DNA from 2 places in the Pseudoalteromonas sp. Bsw20308 genome. Region 1 is predicted to be linked to the other one. Evidence: predicted binding sites of a transcription regulator. Region 1 holds the regulator's gene; the other holds the start of a gene.
The links. Region 1 encodes sigma-54, which starts transcription at its own class of promoters, with help from an activator protein. Its sites were predicted from a motif close to GTTGGCACGNNNNTNGNNT; they were not measured.
Positions count from the first base shown of each region.

Region 1 (5,555 bases):
TCTTCTTCATCATCTAGACCGGCTAAGCCTAGTAAACTATGCTCTGCATCTTCTCGAATTACGTCAACAATATCATCGATAGTGACACGACCAAGTAATTGATCGTTATCATCCACAACAGGTGCTGATATCCAATTATGGCGCTCAAATAGTTGCGCGACTTCACTTTCATCCATTGAAATTGGGATTGATTCACAATCTTCATCCATTAAATCGCGAACAATTTTTTCAGGTGGGTTCGTTAATAACGTACTCAGTGATAGAGCGCCTATAAAACAGTTGTGTTTATCAACAACATATAGGTCATCTGTACCTTCTGGTAGCTCCCCACGTAGCCTAATATATCTAAGTACAACATCGAGCGTTACATCAGGACGAATGGTTACCGTATCGGTGTTCATTAGCGCGCCAGCTGAACGCTCTTGATATGAAAGTGCTTGTGTTGCACGTTCACGGTCTTGAATATCCATCGCGCTGACAACGTCTTTATAAACGGTGTCTGGTAAACTACGGAGTACTTCACCTAAGTCATCGTGGCCCATGTCTTCAGTTGCGGCTGCAATGTGCTCAGGTTCCATTTGGGCAATAATGCCTAAACGAACATCTTCGGAAAGCTCTTCAAGAACATCACCTTGTACATCAGGGTCAACCAACTGCCAAAGTAGTCGGCGAATTTTATGCGGCGATGACTCTAATAATAATGCGGTATCACAAGGAGCTGTTTTTGCTAACATCCGCCTAACTTGAACAAATTGACCACTGTTAAGCGACTTTGTCACTTGTTTTAATTGTTGTAGTGGATAGTCTTGTTCAAAAGCTTCAGGCATTGGCGTCCTTATTGATTTCTATATAACTATGGATAGGGAGGTTTATTAATGGGGTAATTAACCACATTTAGTTTATCTTAGTTTCGGTTTTTAGCTAAGTGCTATTCTTCTTCATTAAAGCGTTGTGCTATCAATTGACCAACGGCATTTAAAGCTTGTTCGGCATCAGGGCCCTCACACACTACTTTTACCTCTTTTCCTTGACTGCTTTCCAGTAGCATTAAAGCCAATACACTGTCCCCAGGCGCTTCTTTATCATCTTGATATATCATGATTGAGGCATCAAATTTAATAGCAAGTTGCGCTAATACTGTAGCGGCTCTTGCATGAAGTCCTAATTTATTTTTTATTAAAAAAGTGTCTTCTAAACGCATAAGTTACTCTACCTAAGCTGAACAGATGATTATTTTGAATGAGTTATTTTTCTTGTTCTCTATGGCGGATTTTTACATTTGGATGTGTCATCGAAAAACTTTCACCAATCGTTTGTGCTAAATATACTGAGCGATGTTGCCCACCAGTACAACCTATAGCAATAGTTAAGTAGCTACGGTTATTTCGCTCTAAATGTGGCAACCATGTTTGTACAAAAGTTTGAATTTGCCAAGTGAACTTTTGGACAATGCTGTGGCTGGCTAAGTAATCCTTTACGGGTTGGTCTAAGCCATTTAAAGGTTTTAATTCTGGCTCCCAATGTGGGTTCGGTAAAAAGCGTGCATCAAAGACATAATCAGCTTCCTTAGGAATGCCGTGTTTAAAGCCAAACGACTCAAAAGTAACAATGAGTTGTTTATCTTTTTTACCCAGAATTTTTTCACGAATTGATTCAGCAAGTTGATGAACACTTAAATCACTCGTGTCGATCATATAGTCAGCGCGAGTCGTGAGAACATCGAGTAGTTCTTTTTCTTTTTTTATAGCTAAATCAAGAGGTAATGAGTCAACTGATAACGGGTGTAGACGGCGAGTCTCAGAAAAACGTTTAATTAATGTTTGATCCTCACTGTCTAGATAAAACAGAGTCGGTTTAGCAAAGCCAGGTAAGTATTCAAGGATATCGTTAAATTCATCTTGCTCTTTTGGTAAATTACGGACATCAATACTAACTGCAATTTTGTCGTAGTTATCAGATACACTTCTCACTAAAGAAGGTAGCAGATTAATTGGAATATTATCTACGCAATAATAACCTAAATCTTCAACTACGCGTAAAGCAACCGATTTTCCAGAACCGGAACGGCCACTTATGATAATTAATTCCATTTATCACCCATTATGTTAATTACGATTGTTCTACAATAACTTGATACAGTTCAGTATCTGATTTTGCGCTGCGTAACTGTTTACAAAAATCTTTATTATTTAGTTTATCAGCTATCGTTGCGAGCGTCTTTAAGTGCTGCTGGTTATCGCCATCAGGTACGATGAGAGCAACAAATATATCAACAGGGCGATTATCTATTGCATCAAAATTAATAGGTGTTTCGCTTACTAATACGAGTGCTAAAGGCTCTTCTGCACCGCTCATTCGCCCATGAGGGATTGCAATACCTCTTCCTATACCAGTGCTTCCCAGTTTTTCTCTATTCATTAAGGCGCTGAGAATATCTTGTTGAGAAAGATATGGGAGCTTGTCATGAGCAAGTTGACTGATGAACTCTAAAATTCTTTTTTTACTATTAAAAAGGACCGCAGCTCTGCTGCAGTCCTGGCATATAAGTGAACTTAATTTCATAATATTAGTGTCGAGCAAGCTTCTCTTTGTGTTTAATAACTTGGCGATCGAGCTTGTCAATCAGCGAGTCAATGGCGGCGTACATATCTTGATGTTCAGTAGAGGCAAATAACTCAGCTCCACTTACATGAATCGTTGCCTCAGCTTTTTGGTTTAATTTTTCTATATCAAGAATGACATGAACATTATTAATATGATCTGAGTGTCTTTCTAGCTTCGCAAATTTGGTATTTACATAATCTCTTAATGAATCAGTTACTTCTACGTGACGACCAGTTAAGTTTAGTTGCATAAGCATTACCCTCTTTGTTTAGCGTCTTAAATCAAACTTTTTCGCTGATTTGACGGTGGAATAGCTAGAGATTCGCGATATTTTGCGATTGTACGTCTCGCTACTTTTATTCCTTGCTCAGCTAATATATCTGCAATTTTACTATCACTCAATGGTTTTGCTGAGTTTTCTGCTGCGATTAATTTTTTAATGAGAGCGCGTATTGCTGTTGATGAGCATTCGCCTCCATTTTCAGTACTTACATGGCTTGAGAAAAAATATTTAAGCTCAAAAATACCGCGAGGTGTATGCATATATTTTTGAGTTGTTACGCGTGAAATAGTTGATTCGTGCATTTCTACCATTTCTGCTACATCATTTAAAACCATTGGTTTCATGGCTTCGGGGCCATGCTCAAAAAAACCTTGTTGTTGCTTAACAATACAATTAGTTACTTTTAATAGTGTATCGTTTCTACTTTCTAAACTTTTAATAAACCATTTAGCTTCTTGTAGATGCGAGCGAATAAACTGGCTATCACCACTTGATTTAACGGTGCGTGACATTGCTGCATATTGGCTGTTGACTCTGATTTTAGGCATGCTATCTGGGTTTAGTTCAACAACCCAGCGACCTTTTATTTTTTTCACCGATACATCAGGAATTACATACTCAGATTCTTCTCTAACTATAGTATCCGCCGGTTTTGGGCTAAGAGTATGTATTAAAGTCATTATTTCTTTAAGCTCTTCTTCTTTGAGCTTTGTTTTTTTCATTAATGTACGATAGTCGCGAGCAGCTAATAGATCAATGTGCTCGGTTAAAATCATTTTTGTTTCATTAATATAGGGTGTTTCTTTATCGTATTGGTTCAGCTGAATACATAAGCATTCTTGTAAACTACGTGCTGCAATACCAACAGGGTCAAACAATTGAATTCGTTTTAAAACAGCTTCTATTTCGTCAAGTTCAACTTCGTTGTCTTCTTCGTTCTCTTGATTAAAACTTTCTAAAATTTCTTCGCAGCTCAGCGTTAAAATACCCGAATCATCTACGGCTTCAACAATCGCAATCGCAATCGCTTCATCGGTAGGACTAAAGGGAGTCAGTTGTAGTTGCCACATTAGGTATTCATGGAGCGTTTCAGTTGAGGAGCCTTGGTATATAGATTCATCTTCAGGCATTGGTCCTGATGATGACGCTGGGGCTGCGCTCATATATTCATCCCAACTAACATCCATAGCCATTTCATCACTTAGCGTATCTTTAGCAAGTGCTTCACCACTGTCTTGCTCATATTCGCTCGGAACATCATCAGCATTTGCGCTAACAGTTACATCGTCGTTATCTGCTTTTTGCTCGTTTTTACCAGCAGAATCTTCGGCGTAATCTTGCTCTTCAACCTCTAATAGGGGGTTGCTGTCGAGTGCTTCTTGTATTTCTTGCTGGAGATCCAATGTACTGAGTTGCAGCAGGCGAATTGCTTGTTGCAGCTGTGGAGTCATTGTAAGTTGCTGGCCCATGCGCAGCTGTAATGATTGCCTCATGTATCTCTAACAATCCTTTTATGTTGTTATAATTAATACTAGCAGATGCTTAAAGACATGGCGTAAATGTTACAGCCTAAATTGTTCGCCTAAATAAACATCACGTACTGTTTTATCGTTTAATACGTGCTCTGGTGTACCAGAAGCAATTAACTCACCATGAGAAACTATGTAGGCTTTTTCGCAAACATCAAGAGTTTCTCTTACATTATGGTCGGTAATTAACACACCAATACCACGATTTTTAAGATGTTCTATTATTTTCTTTATATCTAACACTGAAATAGGGTCAACACCAGCAAAAGGCTCATCAAGCAATATAAATTTAGGATCAGCGGCTAGTGCTCGCGCTATTTCAACTCGGCGACGCTCGCCTCCTGATAATGCCATACCTTGGCTATCACGAATGTGCTGAATACTAAATTCATCTAATAAATTGTTAAGTGTGTCTTCTCTTGCTTGCTTATTTAGCTCTTTACGTGTTTCTAAAATAGCCATTAAATTTTGATAAACAGTAAGCTTTCTAAAAATTGATGATTCTTGGGGTAAGTAACCAATGCCTAATCTAGCACGACTATGCATAGGTAAAAGAGTAATATCGTTATCGTCGATAGAAATCTTGCCTTTATCACTAGGTACAAGGCCTACAATCATATAAAACGTTGTGGTTTTACCTGCACCATTAGGGCCAAGTAACCCGACTATGCTGCCAGCCTTTACTTCCAGACCTACATTTTTTACAACTTCACGGCCTTTATAACTTTTAGCTAATAGTTCTGCTTTTAATGTACTCATGGCTGACCTTTATCGTTTTTTTCTTTTTTAGTCTCAATAGGTACTAAAATAGTATGCACACGATCGGTTGAGTTTTCGTCTTTTTCAGCGCTAATTAATTGCTGTTGCATATCGTAAGTAATACTCTTGGCATTTATTTTTTGACCCGCTTGCGATACTTGTGCATCGCCAATAAGGGTTAAAAATCGTTTAGCTACATCATAACGAACTTCGTTTGCGCTGGCGCTCATTATAGTGCCATCAGTTTGTTTTTCTTCGAAATATGCAGGGCTACCAGTTGCAATTAGTAGCTGTTTATTATCGCCTAATTCATCACGTTTATGTACTTCTAAACGGTCGGCTGTAATACGGCGGTTGCCGTGAATAATCTCAACATTTTT
Region 1 covers NZ_CP013138.1:799,287-804,841, forward strand. The annotation lists gene mgtE (magnesium transporter) at 1-827, opposite strand, end outside; gene D172_RS03390 (HPr family phosphocarrier protein) at 929-1,201, opposite strand; gene rapZ (RNase adapter RapZ) at 1,245-2,090, opposite strand; gene ptsN (PTS IIA-like nitrogen regulatory protein PtsN) at 2,110-2,562, opposite strand; gene hpf (ribosome hibernation promoting factor) at 2,567-2,854, opposite strand; gene D172_RS03410 (RNA polymerase factor sigma-54) at 2,881-4,380, opposite strand; gene lptB (LPS export ABC transporter ATP-binding protein) at 4,450-5,175, opposite strand; gene lptA (lipopolysaccharide transport periplasmic protein LptA) at 5,172-5,555, opposite strand, start outside.

Region 2 (5,555 bases), 170 kb from region 1:
GCCACTGCGTACAAGCACAAGCTTGCTTAAAGGCTGATCTTGATGGATCAGAACTTCTTTTTTTGATTGTTGATAGCTACTACCGGCAAAGGTTAAAAGCTGATCAACAAGGTAACTAGAAAAATGGTATTGAAACATCAATGTGCTCTTCGGACATTTGTCCTATTTATTACATCTTAATGACGATAGCATTAAGACACTAAGAATTTACGCTAACTTGCTACTAATACTATTAGCTTTGCTAAGAGTATTATTTTACCTTCATTTCCCGTGTAATGATTTAAGAAGTTGCTGGTATTTTCCGGCAAACTTTTTCAGGTTTTTTAAGCAAGTTAGCTTTTTTATTTTGTTGTTACTTTGCAATACTTATAAATGTCATAAGCTAGCAGTAGTGTAATGCTAACCTAAAGGCTGGGAGAGAACAATTGAGTTGGGAATATTTAGGTTATATTGCGTCAGCTTTATTGGTTGCATCGTTAACAATGACTGATGTAGTAAAACTACGCTGGTACAACATGTTTGGTTGTATTGTATTTACTGCATATGGTGTTGCCATTGGTGCAGTACCTGTGATTTTTACCAACGGCTTATTGTCGCTCGTAAATTTATATCACATTATAAAAATATATCGTCAGCCAAAAGTTGAAGCGCCTAAAAGCTAAAATACTAGGCTGTAACTATAAAGGGTTAACTTGCGTTAACCCTTTATAGTTTTTATTTATCGATAATATTTTTTTCTTTTTCGTACCGTTTTATTCCTGCTATCCATGTTTGCAACACATTCGTTTCATAAATTTCATCAACAGGTATTTTAAAGTAATCTTTGTCTATTAAAATAAAGTCAGCCCATTTACCTTGTTCTAAGCTACCAATTTTAAACTCTTGATGTGCGGCATACGCACCGCCTAAAGTAAATGCACGTAATGCATCTTCTCTACTTAATACTTCACTTGCACGCCAACCATTTTTAGGTAATTGATTGTGGTCCATGCGTGTAATGGCTGAATATAACCCATAGAATGGATTAGCGAGTTCTACAGGGTAGTCCGACCCAGCCGCAATAATAGATCCTTGCTGTAAAAAAGATTGCCAAGCGTAGGCACCGCTTAGTTGTTTTTCAGTTAAGCGTTGCTCTGCCATATGCATATCTGATGTAGCATGCACTGGTTGCATTGATGGGATTATCTTTAACTTTTTAAAGCGAGGAATGTCTTCAAGCGTTACAATTTGCGCATGTTCTATACGGTTACGAAGCAATATCCCTCCCGTTTTTTTAAACACCTTCTCATAAGCATCAAGTACCACTTTATTTGCTTTATCGCCAATAGCATGGGTGTGAGCGCTAAAACCGCGCTTAAAGCTTTGCGTAAAGAGTGCTTCGAGTTTTTCTTGTGTCTCTAGCATTAATCCATGATGGCCTGTACGGTCTGCATAATCTTCAATAAGAGCTGCGCCACGAGATCCAAGTGCACCATCGGCGTATACTTTAACACTGCGGATTGACATGAAACTGTTTGCGTCTTGGTATCGCCCTGCTTTAAGCATTGTGTTTAAGTCGGGGCTAGCGCCACTTAACATGGCCACAATACGCACAGGTAAATTTCCTAGTTCACTGCGTTCTTTGTAAACTTCCCACGTTGCTTTATCAATGCCAGCATCATGGGTAGAGGTAATACCTAAACTTAATAAATGCTTTCCTGCTGCATCAAGCGAATCGCTTATATCTTGCTTGGAAGCTTCTGGCATATGCTGGGTAATTAGCGATTCTGCTTTATCTACAAATATGCCGGTAGGGTTGCCAAATTCGTCTTTAATTATTTCACCGCCTTCAGGTGCTTTTGTTTGGGCGGTAATACCTGCAAGTTCGAGCGCTTTTGAATTTGCCCAAATAGCGTGGCTATCTACACGTGAAAGCACAACTGGACGATCATTAACTACTTTGTCTAAATCTTTAGCTGTTGGGAAGCGGGTATCAGCCCAAAGCTCTTGGTTCCAACCTCGCCCTATAATCCAACCTTGTTTGTTATTGGCAAATATTTTTAGTTTATTTTTGACTTCATCAACCGATTTTGCACCACGTACATCAAGCTGCGATAAGTTATCTCCCAGGCCAATAACATGACCATGAGCATCAATTAAGCCTGGTAATAAGGTGCTACCTTGTACATCAATGAGCTTGGCGTCTGGGTAGCTATTTTTTAGTGTATCGCCACCTACTTTTACTACTTTTCCATCTTTAATGACAAGGGTAGAAAACTGCTGTACTTCGCCTTTGTATAAAGGGGTGTAACCATTGGCGTTATAAATTACTTTTGTTTGTGCAAGAGTGTAGCTAGAACTTGCGCAAAGGCTGGCTAGTATGAGTGGTTTGATTAGTTTTTTGAGTAGCATAAGGCATTATTTTTTATTGTTAGTGAATCAACACTAACAAAATCATTTTTATAATACCAATATGATGAGATGGTTGGGGGACGAAGTAAACTAAAGCTAGTTAGTGATACCTACCTAGCTTAAGAGTTAACAATTATTTACTCGCGTATAAACCGTATTCATTTAATGTTAGCTTACCATCTTTATCTTGATCATAGCTTGAAAATCGAGACCAAAGAGCAGGGTCTATTGATGCTTCGCCACGTGTTAAAAAGCCATCTTGGTTTCTATCAAATTTATTAAATTGTTCAACAATATTATTGCTTGCGGCAAAACTTAGAGTGCAAAAAGTGCTGAATGCAAAAAGTGCCATATAGCGTATTTTTTTCATAGGAAATACTCAGTAGAGGTTATTGGTTAGATAATTTTTAAATTCGATTAATGAAATTTGGTTATCTTGATCTTTATCCCATATCAAAAATGTGCTCAATAATTGTGGTTGAGGTTCAAGTTCATCATGGGTTAAATAACCATTTTTGTTAGTATCGAGATGGGAAAAGCGTTGCTTAACATCAAGTGCTAGGGCGTCAAAACTTGATAGTATTAAGATGCTTGTAACAAAGGAAAGTATCCTCATGGTATTTCTTCCAAAAGATTATTTAACCTGTAATCTGGTTGAGAGGTTAATTAACACATCAGGCCTATTACAAGTAAATTCAACGCAGTCAGCGCTGGGAATAGCTGCTTGAGATAGATTTATTAACCAGAGTTCAGGTTATTTAGGTTATAAACAATTTAGTAGAAGCGGGGAAAGCACTTGCCATAATTTAAATCCCAACATTAAATCCTTTTACACACTCCCTCAGGGATTATGGCAAATGCTTTAGTTCACTCTACTAGATAAAAGCTTAAGCAAAACTTAACTTGTTAAGGCTTAAAGCTTTTAAACTCTGTCTTAGAAATTACTTCATCATCGTTTTCGTCTAAATCGGTAAATTGCTTCATTACTTCTTTGTCTTGCTTGGCTTCGATAATTGATATTTGTCCATCCATATCTTTATCTAAGTGGGCAAAACGCACATTTGTTGGCGATGCAATTACGGTGGCACTAATTGCTAAAAACATTAATGAAAAAGCGGCGATAAGTTGTTTCATAATCACGTTCCTTATTAAATGAGTTTATTGAATAAATTTTTTGAATTCATCTAGCGACAATTGCCCATCTTGATTAGTATCAATTTGAGAAAAATTCTCGTGTAACACAGCATCTTCACCTGCTTCGGCTTCACTTAATGTGCCGTTACTGTCTTGATCAAGTTCGTTAAAAGTCGCGTGAACGTCCACTGCGTGTGCATTAGCGCCGAAAAAGCCTAAAGTCAGTAATGATGAAATTACTAAAATGCGTTTGTTCATAATTATTTCCTTATTGATTAAAGTTATTACTCCTGTTACAAAAATGGTGCCAATAATAATTATTGTTATTTTTCAATTGGTTATTGTTTTTGCTTTAAGCCAATGAGAAGTTTTTACTGGGTTTATTGTAATTTTTGTGCGCCTTTTGCAACATTATTTGGTGGGGGTGAAAGGGAGTTTATTAAAATCAACGAGTTACGCTGTCTCTATTTGGCGACACATTGTTTTTGTAGCGCTGGCTGTTAATCGTATTAAATATAATTGCTGGTTCAGCTAGTGTATAAGGTAAGCACTTAATAATAGAACGCTTAACTTAAAAGGACTAAACGAAATGCCAGCAACCATAGCTAAAAAATACCAAGCAATGCTTAACTGGCGGCCTAATTTAATTGGGCAATTTGCAATGAGTATGCTGCTTTCGTTACTCCCGCTTTCTATAGTGGTGATTGTATTTTTAAATGCGCTTAACAAGCAATTAGCAGTTACTCAAAGTATCGTGAGTAACAACTATCAAGTTACCAAATCGTTTAATACTCTAAAACAAGAGCTCAACAGCCTTGAGCGCGCCACTAGGCAAAACTGGGTATTAAAAAGTGAATCGCTTGATAAGCTCATTGTCGATAAATGGCAATCATCCCTACAAAGCATTGATGAACTTAAATTTGTAAACACGAATAAAGAGTATATTCACCAATGGCAACGCTTATATACCACCTTACAAACCGCGCATGTAAAACTCGTTGAGCAAAAACAACAACAAGCTGAGCTATTTGTGCCAGTGAGCGATTTAGTTGCTGAGCTTACTTTATGGTTACGTGATAAAAACGAAGCGCAAATTACCAATAACCAAAATGAGCTTACAAGCCTGCAAGCGTCATTTATAAACTGGCTGGTGGCACTTATTCCGCTTACTTTAATTGTTGGTGGTGGTTTTTTATGGCGTATAAGTGGGCGACTAAAAGGGTTAACTACGGTTATTGATAAGCTAGGGCAGGGGCATTGGCAGCAAAAAATATCTGTGAAAGGTTCAGCTGAGCTTGTTGAGCTAGGAGAAAAGCTCCAATGGGTGCAAGAGCAACTTCATATGCTTGAGCAGCAAAAAGATACTTTTTTACGCCATGTTACCCATGAGCTAAAAACGCCCCTTGCTTCAATGGTTGAAGGCACTGACTTATTAACTGATGAAATAGTAGGCCCAATTACCGCTGAGCAAAAAGCAGTGCTTGAGCTTATTAGCCAATCTATGGTGCGCCTTCGCACAATGATTGACAGCCTGCTGAGTTATAATGCGATTCGCACCAGTAAAGACAGCTTAAGTGAAGTTGAGTTTAGTCTTCTTATTAATAAAATTAATAGCCATTTTGAGCATCGCTTAAGTGCGCGTGAGCAAGCTCTGCAGTGGCAAAACACTTTACCTAACAAACCGCTTGCTTTACCTAGTGAGCTTATTGAGATGATTTTAATTCAGCTTATTTCAAATGGCTTAAAATTTTCAGATAATAAGCAAAGCGTTACTATTAATTTAGCGCTTGAGCAAAACCAGCTTTGTATCGTTGTACTTGATAAAGGGTGCGGTATTAAAGAGCAAGAAAAAACTCAAATTTTCAGCGCATTTTATCAAGGTAAACACAGTAAAAATGTTACGCTGCAAGGCAGTGGGCTGGGCTTAACTATTGTAAAAGAGTCTGTTGAACAGCTAAGAGGTACACTTACTGTTGAGCATAACGAGCCACATGGTTGCCGGTTTTCAATTAAAATTCCCATAACAAAAA
Region 2 covers NZ_CP013138.1:973,889-979,443, forward strand. The annotation lists gene D172_RS04195 (Crp/Fnr family transcriptional regulator) at 1-138, opposite strand, end outside; gene D172_RS04200 (YgjV family protein) at 426-662, shown strand; gene D172_RS04205 (amidohydrolase) at 715-2,391, opposite strand; gene D172_RS04210 (calcium-binding protein) at 2,525-2,761, opposite strand; gene D172_RS04215 (calcium dependent protein) at 2,771-3,007, opposite strand; gene D172_RS04220 (hypothetical protein) at 3,298-3,525, opposite strand; gene D172_RS04225 (EF-hand domain-containing protein) at 3,550-3,783, opposite strand; gene D172_RS04230 (sensor histidine kinase) at 4,115-5,555, shown strand, end outside.
Region 2: the regulator sigma-54 is predicted to act here: its motif matches at 3,819-3,837, upstream of D172_RS04225 (EF-hand domain-containing protein).